2 regions of the Rhodopseudomonas julia genome follow, and region 2 is predicted to be linked to the other one. Evidence: predicted binding sites of a transcription regulator. Region 2 holds the regulator's gene; the other holds the start of a gene.
The links. Region 2 encodes LexA, which represses DNA repair genes until DNA is damaged. Its sites were predicted from a motif close to TGTTCNNNNTGTGTTCNG; they were not measured.
Positions count from the first base shown of each region.

Region 1: a site for LexA is predicted at 2,902-2,919, ahead of J2R99_RS11985 (putative DNA modification/repair radical SAM protein). Genes of this name have one in related genera too.

Region 1 covers NZ_JAUSUK010000002.1:592,965-600,614, reverse strand. The annotation lists gene J2R99_RS11995 (LrgB family protein) at 1-189, shown strand, start outside; gene J2R99_RS11990 (UdgX family uracil-DNA binding protein) at 212-1,675, opposite strand; gene J2R99_RS11985 (putative DNA modification/repair radical SAM protein) at 1,675-2,886, opposite strand; gene J2R99_RS11980 (HD domain-containing protein) at 2,998-3,570, opposite strand; gene J2R99_RS11975 (flavin reductase family protein) at 3,575-4,132, opposite strand; gene curA (NADPH-dependent curcumin/dihydrocurcumin reductase) at 4,267-5,280, shown strand; gene J2R99_RS11965 (D-tagatose-bisphosphate aldolase, class II, non-catalytic subunit) at 5,379-6,668, opposite strand; gene J2R99_RS11960 (tagatose kinase) at 6,665-7,615, opposite strand; gene J2R99_RS11955 (ABC transporter permease) at 7,630-7,650, opposite strand, start outside.
Region 2 covers NZ_JAUSUK010000002.1:1,394,695-1,402,344, reverse strand. The annotation lists gene J2R99_RS15850 (ComEC/Rec2 family competence protein) at 1-2,072, shown strand, start outside; gene lexA (transcriptional repressor LexA) at 2,101-2,814, opposite strand; gene J2R99_RS15840 (molybdopterin molybdotransferase MoeA) at 2,916-4,121, opposite strand; gene moaC (cyclic pyranopterin monophosphate synthase MoaC) at 4,118-4,600, opposite strand; gene trpC (indole-3-glycerol phosphate synthase TrpC) at 4,597-5,409, opposite strand; gene trpD (anthranilate phosphoribosyltransferase) at 5,406-6,446, opposite strand; gene J2R99_RS15820 (anthranilate synthase component II) at 6,443-7,063, opposite strand; gene trpE (anthranilate synthase component I) at 7,175-7,650, opposite strand, start outside.

The DNA of each region.
Region 1 (7,650 bases), 800 kb from region 2:
ATCCTGCCGGTCAAATCGGCGCTCGCCCGCGGCGCCCTTTTCGGCGTCGCAGCCCATGCGAGCGGCACCGCCAAGGCCCACGAGATCGGCCACGAAGAAGGCTCCGTCGCCGGCCTCGTCATGGTGCTCGTCGGCCTTTTGAACGTCCTCGTCGCACCGCTGATCGCCCACGGTCTCCCCTATCTCTGAGCCGCCGCCTCAACCCGTTTCCTCAGGCCGCCTCCCGTCTCTTCCCCGCAATCACACGCACCTGCCGAAGGTCGTCGACGAAGGCACGGTAGGCACTCGCCTTGGCCTCCGCATCCGGCAACCGCAGGAGATAGGCCGGGTGCACTGTGAGAAAGCCGGCAAACGGTGGAAACTCCTGCCGGCCCCGCGTCTTCGTCACCGAAACCTGTCGGCCTGAAAGCGCCAACGCCGCCGTTCCGCCGAGCGCCACGACGAGGCGCGGTGACAGAAATTCGAGCTCCGCCATCAGCCACCAGCGGTAATGCTTCACCTCCGACACACTTGGCTTTTGGTGGATGCGGCGCTTGCCGCGCATCTCGAATTTGAAGTGCTTCACGGCATTGGTGAGATAAACCGAGCCGCGCTCGATCCCAGCCTCCGCCAGCGCCCGGTCGAGAAGCTGGCCGGCCGGTCCGACGAAGGGCCGGCCCTCGCGGTCCTCCTGATCGCCCGGCTGCTCGCCGACGAAGACGATGTCGGCATTTAGAGGGCCCTCGCCGAGCACCGCGCGTGTCGCCCCCGACACCAGCGGCTCCGAGGCGGCAATCAATGCGTTGAGGTCTTGCAGGCTCTTCGGACGATCCTCACGCATTTTCTGGAGCGCCTTCTCCGGCGCGCGCTTGGGCGACGCGGCTGCCTCGCGCGCGATCATCTCGCGCACCCGCGCCGGCGCGGAGCTGACGAGTTCCGGGATCGCCGCCACCTCCGGCATGTCGGCCCAGTAGCGCCGCGGCATATGCTGCGCCATCAATTTGGGATTGGCCCGCGCCGGATTGAACGTGGCCGCATAATAGGTCCGCCACCCCTCTTCGAAACCGTCGCCGGCAGCGGCCGGGTCGCGGCGCGCCGGCGGCCCTTCGACAAGCTCTTTGCCGTCCCAATGCAGCGAGCCATCGGGCGTCAGGATCGACCAGGCCATATTGGCGAAGCGCTCGGTGAAGAAGGGCGCAGCTGCAACCAAGGTGAAATGCCCCGGCTCGAAATAGGCGACGAAGCGTTCCTTGTCCTCGATGCCAGAGCCTTCAGTCTCACTCTCCGTCACGCCCCCCTTCGTCACCACACGGCGAAAGCGTAGAAAACCATGCATATGATGGATGTCGCGCCGCACCTCCTGCTGCATGCGCGCAAGACGGCAGACGAGCGGATCGCTCGCCACCTCGAGAAGCGCTCGCTCGCCGTGCAGAACTCTCCAGACGAGCCGATAGAGAAGCCCATAGCGTTCGTGGTCGCGGTGGCAGACGACATCGGCGATGAGCCGCGTCACCACACGCGGCAGGGCGACCGGCGGCGCCTCACCGACAAACGGCTCACCAAAGAGATCCTGCGCGCCCTCGGCCGCGAAGACGACATCGTCGGGCGCGACCCCGTCGCGTACGAGGGCGCGCAATGCCTTGCGGAAACCGTCGAGATCCGCCCCCGCCTTCATATCGATGCGGACGCGGGCCATCAGAACAGGCTCATTTGCTGGGCCGGCTCGGCGAGCCTTTGCCGCAGATCGAGCCGGTCGATGAGGGAGACGGGCCGGTGGTCCGGCGTGACGAGAAACGGCAGCGCCCGTTTCAGGCCCGCCGTCAGCCGCGCGAGATCTGGAAGTCGCAGCTTCTGGTGCCGGCGCGAGGTGAGAATGCGCTCCACGGCCCTCTGCCCGAGCCCCGGCACCCGCAAAAGCATCTCCCGCTCCGCGCAATTGACGTCGACGGGAAAGCGCTCGCGATGCTTCAGCGCCCAGGCAAGCTTCGGATCGACATCGAGCGCCAGCATGCCGTCCTCGCCGCTGTCGGCGACCTCGTCGGCCGAAAACCCGTAAAACCGCATCAGCCAGTCCGCCTGATAAAGCCGGTTTTCCCGGCGAAGCGGCGGCGCCTTCGCCGGCAGAAGGACGCTCGCCTCGGGGATCGGGCTGAAGGCGGAATAATAGACCCGCTTCAACGCGTAATCGCCGTAGAGCCTGGCGCTCGTGCGAATGATCGCAGCATCCTTCACATCGTCCGCCCCGACGATCACCTGCGTGCTCTGTCCGGCCGGAGAGAAACGCCGTCGCTCGTCGCGCGCCTCCAAGATGCGCTCATGCATCTGCCCCATGGCGTGAGTGATCGTCCGGTCGTTCTTTTCCGGCGCGAGCGTTTTCAGGCTCGCCCCGCTCGCAAGCTCCAGATTGATCGACAACCGGTCGGCGTACCGCCCCGCCTCTTCGATCAGCCACGGGCTCGCCTCGGGAATGGCCTTGAGATGGATATAGCCCTGAAATCCGTGAACGCGCCGGAGCGTCTTCGCCACCCGCATCATTTCTTCCATCGTCCGGTCGGGCGAGCGCGCAATGCCGGAGGATAAAAACAGGCCTTCGATATAGTTGCGTTTGTAGAATTCGAGCGTGAGCCGCACCACCTCCTCGACCGAAAAACGCGCCCGCGGCACGTTCGAGGAACGCCGGTTGATGCAATAGGCGCAGTCGAACAGGCAGTAATTCGTCAGAAGGATTTTCAGAAGCGAGACGCAGCGCCCGTCCGGCGTGAAGGCGTGGCAAATGCCGGACGGCGCCGTCGCGCCGAGCCCGTTCTTGCCAGCCTTGCGCTTCGGCGCGCCCGACGAGGCGCAGGACACGTCATATTTGGCCGCGTCCGCCAGAATGCCGAGCTTGGTTGCGAGCTTCTCATCCATGCCGGGATGATGCCATGTTCTTCTTTTGTTCGCAATACTGTTATGCGGCGAGAAACCAACGCCGTGTCTGAATCACGATCTCCGAAGCTCGGCCCATCGGCTTCAATCGATTCAGGAATTTTCGGCCCGCGCCTCCGTCTCCGCGTCCAGCACCGCGCGGATCTCTTGAAGCAAAGGATGAGCATCGGTGGCGCTGCGGCCATAAGCGAGATTGAATCGATAATCGAAGTCGGGTGGATTAAGCCCTTGATTGTGCTGCAGGATCGTCTCGAGCTTATCGAGCCCCTTGGCGAGCCGCGCCTCCGGCGTCGCCCCCGCCTCATACTCCTCCCAGAGATCGAGGATCGTCTGCCGCCGCGGCGGATCGAGCGGTGCGGTCAGTTCCATAAGATCGGCGCGCTCCTGCGCCGCCTTCTCCTCGCCCGGCATTTGCGCAACCGCCGGCACGTCGCCTGAGAGGGCTTCGGCGAGATCGTGCACGATGAGGATCTTGAGGAGATGGCCGAAGTCGATTTCGCCGAGATCTTTCTCGAAGACGATCGCCATCAGGGCGAGCCGCCAGGTGTGCGCGGCGGTGCTCTCCGGCCGCCCCTCCGCCGTAAAGCCTGAGCGGAACGTGTCCTTGAGCCGCTCCGCCGCGCGCAGAAAATCGAGCGCGCAGGAAAGGTCCGCCTGCCTCATCATCCCCTCACAGCATGCCCGGACGGAAGAGCGCGCTCTTGTCGATGATTTCGCCGGAGACCATGAAGATGCCGCCGCCCTTGTAATGCAGCGTCTCGGGATGTTCCGGCTCCGGCGCCACATGCGCCTTCACCACCTCGAAGACGAAGAAATTGTAGCGCCCGACGAGCGCATCCTCGAACAGCCGGCATTCGAAATTGGCGTGGCATTCGCCGATCATCGGCGCGCCCACCATCTCGGCAGCCTCGGCCGTCAGACCGAACTCCTCGAACTTGTCGATCCGCTCTCCGGAGGTGTTGCCGATCTTGACGACGGTATCGGTGAGCGCCGTCGTCGGCAGATTGATGACGCATTCGCCGCTCGCACGGATGAGCTCGAAGGAATGGTTGCCGGCGGAGATCATGCAGCCGACGAGAGAGGGCGAAAATTCCATGATCGTGTGCCAGCCCATCGTCATGATGTCGTGCGCGCCCCGATGGGCGGACGAGACGAGCACGACGGGCCCGGGCTCCAGATAGCGCCGCACATCCGACACGTCGAAATCGATTTTCTTCACCGCCGTCATCCTCTGCCTCCCCGAAATGGCATGGCTCCATCCCGCCACCGAATGCCGTCTGAGACCCGCTCAGGCCTCGCCAAGGCACACCTGCGGCATAGATGCAGCAACACATCCAATCACATCTCAATCAGGTTCATTCCATGACAGAAAGCACGCAGATCCTCCTCGCGTCACGCCCCGAGGGCCGGCCGACGCCAGAGAATTTCCGCACGGAGACCGCGCCCGTGCCGGCGCCGAAGGAGGGCGAAGTCCTCCTCAAGATCCGTTACCTCTCGCTCGATCCCTATATGCGCGGGCGGATGAGCGCGGCGAAATCCTACGCCGCCCCGGTCGAGGTCGGCGCCGTGATGGAAGGTGGGACTGTGGCGGAGGTCGTGGAAAGCCTCGACCCTAACTTTGCCTCCGGCGATATGGTCCTCTCCTATTCCGGCTGGCAGACGCATGCGGTCGCAAAGGCCGCTCATCTGCGCAAACTCGATCCCGAAAAAGTGCCCGTCACGACCGCCGTCGGCGTCCTCGGCATGCCGGGCTTCACCGCCTATGCAGGGCTTCTGACGCTCGGAAAGCCGAAAGAAGGCGAAACGGTCGTCGTCGCCGCGGCGACCGGACCTGTCGGCTCCGCCGTCGGCCAGATCGCCAAGATCAAGGGCGCGCGCGCCGTCGGCATCGCCGGCGGACCGGAAAAATGCCGGGCGCTCACGGAAGACTTCGGCTTCGACGCGGCAATCGACCATCGCTCCGAAAGCTTCGCGGAGGATCTGAAGGCCGCTTGCCCGGACGGCATCGACGTCTATTTCGAAAATGTCGGCGGCCCCGTCTTCGAGGCCGTGCGCCCGCTCCTCAACTTTTATGCGCGCGTGCCCGTCTGCGGCCTCGTCTCGCAATACAACGCCACCGGCCCGTTCGAGGGCCCGGACAAGCTGCCGGGCTTGATGCGCGATATCCTGACGAAGAGCCTCACCATCCGCGGCTTCATCCAGACGGAATTCAAGGATCAGATGCCGGACTTCGTCAAGGAGATGGGCAGCTGGGTCGCGGACGGACGCATCCGCTACAAGGAAGATATCGTCGAGGGTCTGGACAGGGCGCCGGACGCCTTCATCGGCCTTCTGGAAGGCAAGAATTTTGGCAAGCTGATCGTCAAAGTCGCCTGAGCCGACGAACACACGCCATTACGAAAAAAGCCCCCGCCGCGGCGGGGGCTTAATCATCACGGAAAGACGCTGCGGCTCAGACCGCAACGCCTGAACAATCACACCGCGGGTGTGCGCGCCGCCGCGGCATAGGTGGACACGACGCGGTCGATATTGGCGAGGATCAGGGACTCGGGCGTCGCCGCAAGCCGTCCGTCCGCCACCGCCGGGTAGAGCGCGCCGAGATACTGACTGATGAGCGGCAGCGGCAATTGCCGGCCCTTGAGACGCGTCAGAAGCGTCGTCACCGCGGCAACGGCCTTCGGCTGCGGCCAGTAATAGCGGATGCGGTCGGAATAGCTGAAATGCCGGTTGATGCGCTTCTCCGCGTCGCTGCCGTGGTAATATTTCGCCCATTCGCGCGGATCGCCGACGAGCACCTCTTCCATCGCGTGCTTCAGCGTCTCTTCAGGCGAAAGCCCGTCGAGCTCGACCGCAATCTGATCGAGCCCGTAAAGCGCCTCGCGATAGGCGAAGGTGAGCGCCGGCCCGACCTTCAGGATCGGAAAGCCATCGTCGACCAGGCCCGCCAGAAGCTCCACCGGCTGATAATCGGTCGAATGCGCCTCGAAGACGAATTGCGGCATCTTCGACAGGACCGCACTCAACGAGGCCGCCTTCGCCCGGTCGTAGAAGACGATGTTCTCGTTGCCGTATTCGACGCCCGGCTGCACGACGACGCCGATCGCGCGTGCAAAGGCATCCTCAAGTCCACGCGCAGCAAAAGCCGCACGATGCACCTCGACGGTTGCAAGCGCCGCCTCAGGATCGGTGACGGCAAGCTCCTCGATCTCTTCCATCGCCCCGCCCGGGATCGGCACTTCCGTGCCGATGACATAGACGGGAAGGTCGAAGCCAGATTCCTTCGCCGCAGCCTCCGAAACGGCGGCAAGCCGCGCCGCCCTCTCCGCCGTCACCTCATCAGCGAGCGCCACGCTCTCCCCGGCGCAGCCCATCGAGGTGTCGAGATGGATCTTGGTGAAACCGGCCTTCACGAAGGCGTCCACCATCGCCTCGGCCTTGCCCATCGCCTCTTCGGCCGGAAGGCTCTTCCACGGATTGGGACCGAGATGATCGCCGCCCAGGATCAGCCGGCTCGTGTCGAAGCCGACCTTTGCGGCGATCTCTTCGACGAAGCGGCGGAAATCAGCCGGCGTCATGCCGGTATAGCCGCCCTCGTGATTGACCTGGTTGCAGGTCGCCTCGATCAGAACCGGTCCGTCGCTCGTGAGGCCATGGCGAAGCGTCGCCTCGATGACCATCGGATGCGCCGAACAGATGGAGGAAATGCCGACATTCTCATGTGCCTGATGCCGCCTTGGCAGGCTCGCCAGATAGGCCGTGCTCATGCCCGTTCGCCTTTGTGTCTTGCGATGAAGTCTTCAAGCTCGGCGCCTGTCGACGTGCCGGACATCGGCCCTTTGACGCCGACGGCGCGCGCCCCGCTCGCATTCGCCATCAACAGCGCGTCTCCGGACGAGACGCCGCGCAGCCAGAAGGTCACGAAGGTGGCGCCGAAACTGTCGCCGGCCCCGGTCGGATCGATCTCCTCGACGGAAAACGCCGGCACGCGCGTCTCGCCGGAGGCGTCGAAATAGCTCGCTCCCTCGGCGCCGCGCTTGATGACGACGGCCTTGGTGCCGCGCGTCAGGATTTCGGCGATCGCCGCTTCCTCCTCCTTCGCCTCGGTAAAGAGGAAGAGCTCGTCGCCGCTCGGCAGAAAAATGTCGGCATTCTCGAAGATATGGACGAGCGCCTCCCGCATACCCGGAAAATCCAGCATCTCCTTGCGGATATTGGGATCGAAGGAGACGCTGCCGCCTTTCGCCTTCACCCGCTCGACCGCAGTGCGGATGAGGGAAATGATCTTGTCGGAAAAGAGCGAGGACCCCATCACATGCAGATGGTCCGCCTCGCCCAGCATCTTTTCGACGCCCTGATCGAGGCTCACCTGCCCGCAGGCCGATTGCCGGATATTGAAGATGAAATTGCGGTTGCCGTCCTCGCGGTAGCGCACGAAGGCGGAGCCGGTGACGGCATCGGGGATGACGGCGATGGCGGAGACATCGACCCCGTCAGCCTTCAGTCGCTCCAGATTGACGGCGCCGAAATCGTCTGGCCCGACGGCACTGATGATGCCGCAAGGCTGGCCGAGCTTCGCCACCTGATCGATGAAGATGGCGGGCGCGCCAGAGGGGAACGGGCCGACGAGCGTGATCGGCTCCAGAAAGCCGTTGCCGCGCTCCTCGGCCATGATCTCGACGAGCACCTCGCCGATGGTGACGATCTTCTTCATGAGATGAGCGGGCTTCAGCCGCGGTTGGTTTTGGA
Region 2 (7,650 bases):
ATCTGAGAGACCAAGTCGCGCACGATTTTGAGGAGCGGCGCGGCTTTCTGTTTCTGGCCGTAGGCTTCTCTTGTGGCGCGGCCACCTATTTCATCTTGCCACGCGAGCCTTTGCTTTCGGCGCTTCTGCTCGCAACCGGCACTGCGGTGTTTGCCGCATTCCTTGCGTGGCGGCGCGGTGGTGGCGCCTATCCGTTGGTTCTCGTCGCCTGCTTTCTGGCCGGGATGTCTGCGGGCAAACTTCGCGTCGAAAGCCTTCGAGCGCCGATGGTCGAACATCCGCTGAGTGGCCAGCTTACCGGCCGGGTGGTGGCGGTGGAGACACGTGCTGAACGAACGCCGCGGGTGGTCCTCGACCAGGTGAGCATCGAGCGGCTTCCTGCAGAGGAGACGCCACACAAGATCCGGCTCACGTTGCGCACCGATCTGCCGCCGCTTGGGGCGAGGGTAGAGGGCAGTGCAAGGCTGGCACCGCTGCCGGGCCCGGCGATGCCCGGAGGGTACGATCCCGCGCGGGCGGCGTTCTTCGATGGGATCGGCGCTTCCGGTTTCGTCTTTGGTGCGTTGACGGTCGTCGAACCAGTGAGCGGCGTCCATGTGTTCGTGGCGATTGCCGCCATCCGTCGAGCGATCGCACAGCGGATTACCGACGCCGTGGCGGGCCCCGCTGCTGCGATCGCCGCAGCGCTTCTCGTCGGTGATCGTGGCCAGATCGCGGATGCGGACGTCGATGCGCTCCGGATCGCGGGGCTTGCGCATATTCTCGCAATTTCGGGCCTGCATATGATGCTGATCGCCGGCACGGCCTTCTGGCTCATGCGTGCGGTGCTAGCGCTTTCCGAACATGCTGCGCTCGTTCTGCCGATCCGTAAAATCGCGGCCGCTATCGCGCTTGCAGTCGGCGCTTTCTATTTGTCGATCTCAGGCGGCAACGTCGCGACGATCCGAGCCTTCGTGATGATCGCGGTCATGCTGACGGCCGTCTTTTTGGATCGTCCCGCTCTGTCATTGCGCAACCTCGCGATTGCGGCGTTCGTGGTGGTGGCGCTCCAACCCGAGAGTGTGCTCGAACCGGGCTTTCAGATGTCCTTTCTGGCCGTTGCAGCCTTGGTGGCGGCCTGGGAGGCCTGGCGCGACCGTCCGCGCCATGATCTTGCAGAACCCGCCCGAGGGCTCGCGCGGCTTCTCCGCAGGCCTATCGTTGCGATCGGTACGGTCGGCTTGACCACGCTCGTTGCGGGCCTGGCGACATCGCCGTTTGCGGCTTTCCATTTCGGACGGCTCGCGTCCTACTCGCTTCTGGGCAATCTCATCGCGATGCCGCTGGTTTCGCTCCTCGTCATGCCGGCGGGGCTCATCAGCCTGATCGCAATGCCGTTCGGTCTGGAAGTGTTGCCGTTGACCGTCATGGCATGGGGCATCGATCTCGTCCTCGCCTCGGCGCATTTTGTGGCGTCACTGCCCGGCGCCACGGTTCTTGTCCCACCGTTTCCTGCAATCGCGCTCATGCTGATGAGCGGGGGGATTCTGTGGCTCAGCCTGTGGCGCTCGCAGCTCCGCCTCTACGGTATAGCGCCGCTTCTGGTGGGGACATTCCTTGCCTGGCTGCTCGGCGCCGAGCCCGACGTTCTGGTGGACGAGGCGGGCAGGGCGGTTGCAGCCCGCGACGTTTCTGGCCACCTCCACGTCGTCGGTGCGCGGCAAGGCTCCTTCCTTCACGATGTCTGGCGCGAGGGAGAGCCGGAAGATGACCCCGCCGGAGCTCCAGGCTTTCGTTGCGATGACGAAGCCTGCGTTCTGGAGATGCCGGAAGGGTTGACCCTGTCGCGCGTCACAGATCCTGTGGCCTTTTCGGAAGATTGCCATCGCGCCGAGATTATCGTGACACAACTGCGCGCGCCCGCAGATTGCGCGGCGCGGTTTGTCATCGATCGCTCTGCGCTCGCCGCCCACGGAGCCCACGCTCTATTTATTGCTCACAGGGGACCGGACAGGGCCACTCCGCACCTCGAACTTCGTATGTCACGCCCATCGATCCGGCGACCCTGGCATGGGCCGCCGGCGCTCAGATGACGTCGAGACCAGGAAGGTCGACGAGCGCTCAGTAGCGGCGCAAAAGCCCCACGAGGCGGCCCTGGATCCGGACTCTGTCTGGGCCGAAGATGCGGGTCTCGTAGGCGGGATTGGCGGCTTCGAGCGCAATCGACGCGCCTTTGCGACGCAATCGCTTCAACGTCGCTTCTTCGTCGTCAATCAGCGCAACGACGACATCTCCGCTATCGGCACTGTCCTGGCGGCGGATGACTACGGTGTCCCCGTCGAGAATACCCGCCTCGATCATGGAATCGCCGCGCACCTCGAGTGCAAAATGCTCGCCCTTCGAAAGGAGATCCGGCGGCACGACGATGGAATGACTTTGGTTCTGAATGGCGGAGATCGGAACGCCTGCCGCAATCCGCCCCATGACCGGGACGCTTGCGCCGCGCTCGCTCTCTTCGAACGCTTCTTCCTCAGCCGGTTGCGGCGCCTTGCCGAGTCGCCCTTCGATCACGCTCGGGGTGAAGCCGCGCTGCTGCGGTCGCCCGAAGCTGGGATTGACCGCATCGGGGAGGCGAAGAACTTCCAGGGCGCGCGCGCGATTGGGCAGCCGCTTGATGAAGCCACGCTCTTCCAAGGCTGTGATGAGGCGATGGATTCCCGATTTCGACTTCAGATCGAGCGCGTCCTTCATCTCGTCGAACGAGGGCGGCACGCCCGATTCCTTCAGTCTTTCATTGATGAAGAGCAGAAGCTCGAGCTGCTTCTTTGTCAGCATTGCCGTCCCCTCGCGATGCGAGTCGCGTCTCGTGTACAAATCACGAACGCACACTACCTGTTCATGGCGTGTTCCACAAGCCTCGGGGAGCGCCGCGCGGGTTACGAGAGGGCTTGCGCGAGATCTATGACGGAAACCACATCGCCCGCCTTGGCCTCCGGAGCAAAGGGAGGACGGATGATGAGGGCGTCGCAACGGGCAAGCGTCGCAAGAAGCGACGAATCCTGGTCGTCGGCGACGGTGACGGCCGTTCGCCCCAGGCAATCGATGAAGCGCGCGCGCAAATATTGTTGGCGGTCACCGACCTCGGGCAACGCTGCTGCAAGCGGCAACAGCCTCGTTTGCTCGGTACCTTCGGCGCCCTGCATTGCCGCGATAAGCGGCTTCAAAAAAACGAGCGCGCAGATGAGGGCAGAGACGGGATTTCCAGGTAGGCCGAGTACCCGGGTGCGCCCGAGCGTACCGAACATGACCGGTTTGCCCGGTCGCATGGCGACCCGCCAGAAATCGACCTTCAGACCTTTCTCGGAGAGCGCCGGCTGGACGAGGTCGTGATCTCCGACCGAAGCACCGCCGATCACCACCAGGATATCCGCGTCTTTCGCCCCCGCTGCGGCATCCACAATCGCCTGTTTGTCGTCGATGACGACACCGAGGTCCCGCGCGACACCGCCACAGGCCGCGACCATCGCGGCGATCGCCATGCCGTTCGACGAAACGATCTGATCGGGCCCCGGTTCTTCTCCGGGCTCGACGAGTTCGTCGCCGGTGGAAAGAATGGCCACAATCGGTCTCTGCGCGACCGCAATGACGGCATGGTTCATGGCGGCGGCAAGCGCCGTCTCGCGGGTCCCGATCCGACGCCCGGCAGGAAGCAGCGTTTCGCCCTCTCGGAAGTCGAATGCCGCGGCGCGAATGTGTCGGCCCGCCGCCACTGGCTCCAGAACTTCGATGCACTCGCCGTCGGCTCTGGCATTTTCTTGAATGAGGATGGCGTTCGCTCCGGCGGGCACCGGTGCACCGGTGAAAATCCGGACCGTTTCGCCCGTGCCGATCGTGCCGGAAAAATGCGATCCTGCGCGTGCTTCGCCGATCTGGCGCAGCACTGCGCCGGCGGCGGTATCTTCCGCGCGGACGGCATATCCATCCATTGCGGAGGCACGGAACGGCGGTTGGTTGCGCTTTGCGGAGAGATCGCATGCAAGCACGCGACCGCGCGCCTTCGCCAGGGGAACGGTGTCTTCACCCCGTCGCGTGACGCCTGCGAGCATGCGGGCAACGGCATCCTCGACGGAAATCAAACTCATCTGTCCGAACGCCAATCGCCGGAAGCGCCACCGCTCTTTTCCTCAAGGCGGATATCCGAAATCGTCATGCCGCGATCGACGGCCTTCGCCATGTCGTAGATGGTGAGACAGGCGACCGAAACCGCTGTGAGTGCTTCCATTTCGACGCCCGTCTTGGCTTCGACCCTTGCCATCGCGCGCACCCGCAGCCCCGGCAGCTCCTTATCCGGGAGAATATCGACAGCGATCTTCGATAACGCCAAAGGATGACAAAGCGGGATGAGGTCTGAGGTGCGCTTCGCTGCCATCACGCCGGCGATGCGCGCCGTCGCGATGACGTCGCCCTTCTTCATGTCCCCGTCGACGATCAGGCGCAGCGTCTGTGCCGCCATGTGCACGCATCCGCTCGCGACGGCCACCCGCATGGTGACGGCCTTGTCCCCGACATCGACCATTTCCGCGCGCCCATCTTCGGAAAGATGGGTGAGGTGATCCTTCATTCGGCGTCCTGTGGGGCCGGTGAGGCAAGAAGCTGACGGGTCGCCTCGACGACATCGTCTGAGCGCATCAGGCTTTCGCCGACGAGGAAGGCATGGATGCGGGAGGCCTTCAACCGGGCGATATCCATCGGCGAAAAAATACCGCTTTCTCCAACAATTAGGCGGTCTTCCGGAATCAATTTCGCAAGCCTCTCCGATGTCGTGAGATCGGTGTGAAAGCTGCGCAGGTCGCGGTTGTTGATGCCGATCATCGGCGAAGCGAGGGCGAGTGCACGCTCAAGCTCCGCCTCGTTATGGACTTCGAGAAGGACATCCATGCCGTATTCGAAGGCGCTGTCTTCGAGCGCTCTCGCTTCGTCGTCGGAGACGGCAGCCATGATGATCAAGATGCAATCGGCGCCCCAGGCGCGCGCCTCGGCCACCTGGTAAGGCGTGAACATGAAGTCCTTACGCAGCGCCGGCAGCGACACGGCCGCTCGTGCCGAGGTCAGGAATTCGGGCGCGCCCTGAAAAGACGGAGCATCGGTCAGAACAGAAAGGCAGGCCGCGCCGCCTGCCTGATAGGCTTGCGCGAGTTCAGGCGGATTGAAATCCGGCCTGATCAATCCCTTCGACGGGCTCGCTTTTTTGATCTCGGCGATGAGACCGGGCTGGCGCGCCTCCGCCTTGCGTTGCAGAGCCGCTAGAAAGCCTCGCGGCGCTTCCTGATCGGCAAGACGAGCCCGGAGCTCCTGAAGCGGGACGGCAGCCTCCGCGGTCTCGATCTCTTGCCGCTTGTAGGCTTCGATTTTCTTGAGGATGTCGTTCACGAGGCTGACGCCGCTTCATTGGAAACACGAATGAGCGCTTCGAGCGCTTTCTTCGCTTTGCCGGAATCGATCGATTCTTCGGCCATGTCGGCGGCTTCCTCGACGAGCTCGGACTTGCCGGCGACAATCAAAGCGGCTGCCGCGTTGGCGACGACGACATCGCGGTAAGGGCCGATCTCGCCATCGAGGAGAGCGCTCAGGGCGGCGGCATTTTCCTCCGCCGTTCCACCTTTCAGATCCTCCGGCAGGGCTTCTTTGACATCGAACTCCTGCGGATAGATCTCGAATGTGCGGACATGCCCCTCCTTGAGCTCCGCCACATAGGTGCGCCCGGTGGTCGAAACCTCGTCGATACCGCCCGCATCGCCATAGGTTCCGTGCACCACCCAGGCCGTTTCTGCACCCAGGTTTTTCAAAGCATTGGCAATGGGTTCGACCCACTCCTTGGAGTAGACGCCGAGCATGTAGCGCTTCACTTTGGCCGGGTTGGCGAGAGGGCCGAGGATATTGAAGATCGTCCGCGTGCCGATTTCGACGCGTGAGGGACCGACATGGCGCATGGCGGCATGATGGTTCGGCGCGAACATGAAGCCGATCCCGGCCTCACGGATACAGCGGGCAATGCCATCGGGTTTGAGATCGACATTGACGCCGAGTGCCATGAGGCAGTCGGCGGCACCGGAGCGCGAGGAGAGGGCACGGTTGCCGTGTTTGGCGACCGGAACGCCGACGCCGGCCACGACAAGTGCTGCACCCGTCGAGATGTTGTACGTGCCGGAGGCGTCGCCGCCCGTGCCGACGATATCGATGGCGCCTTCGGGAGCCTCGACCGGCGTCATGCGAGAGCGCATGGAGGTGACCGCGCCGGCGATCTCCTCGATCGTCTCGCCGCGGACTCTGAGGCCCATCAAAACGGCACCGATCTGCGTCGGCGTCGCTTCGCCCGACATCATCACGTCGAAGGCTTGCTGCGCTTCGGCTTCGGTCAGGCTTTCGCGGTTGGCAAGCTTGGCAATCAGCGGCTTGAGATCGCTCATGAGAGCACCTTGGGGCTGGCATCTGCCGCGCCCGTCGTCTGACGGAAGCTTGCGGCGAGTTTCAGGAAATTGTCCAGGATGCGATGACCGTGTTCGGAGGCGATGCTCTCGGGATGAAACTGCACCCCGTAGACCGGATGAGACCGGTGCTGCACGCCCATGATCACGCCATCGGCCGTGTGAGCTGTCACCTCAAGGCTTTCCGGCATACTTTCCGGCAAGATGGTGAGAGAGTGATAGCGGGTTGCCTGGAAAGGTCCGTTGATGCCGTGGAACACGCCCGCGCCCTCATGTTCGATGAGGGAGAGCTTGCCATGCATGAGGGACGGCGCGCGCACGACGTCGCCGCCATAGGCCTGACCGATGGCTTGATGGCCAAGGCACACGCCGAAGATCGGCATCTGGCCGTTCGCCTTCTTGATCAAGTCGAGCGAAATGCCGGCTTCATTCGGTGTGCACGGGCCAGGAGACAGAATGATGCCTTCGGGCTTTGCGGCGAGCACATCTTCCGTCGACCATTCGTCATTGCGCAGAACCTTCGTCTCGGCGCCGAGTTCGCCAAGGTAATGCACGAGATTCCAGGTGAAAGAATCGTAGTTGTCGATGACGATGAGCATGGGCGGCTCGCGTTTGTCTGTCATCTGCACGGATTAGGCGGGCAGGGCGCGGCGGTCAAGAAACGCCGCGCCGCACGGATGCAAGCGGCTGCTCACTCGCACAGAGATGAGCTATTGCCCGCGCCCGGCCTGATTGGCGAAGCGGCGCGCTTCTTCGGCGGCCCGAAACAGCGCTTTCGCCTTGTTCACGCATTCCGCCTGTTCTGAATCCGGGTCGGAATCGGCGACGATCCCGGCCCCGGCCTGAACATAGATGGTGTCGTCTTTGACGACCGCGGTTCTCAAGACGATGCAGGTATCCATGTCGCCGTCGGCGGTGAAATAGCCAACGCAGCCGGCGTAAGGGCCGCGCTTCGATTCTTCCAATTCGTCGATGATCTGCATCGCCCGAATCTTTGGTGCTCCTGAAACGGTGCCAGCCGGAAACCCGCCCGCGAGCGCATCGATTGCGTCGCAATCTTTGCGCAGGTCACCTTCCACGTTGGAGACGATGTGCATCACCTGGCTGTAATGCTCGAGGAAGAACTTGTCGGTCACGTGCACCGAACCGATCTCGGCGACCCGCCCGACATCGTTGCGGCCGAGAT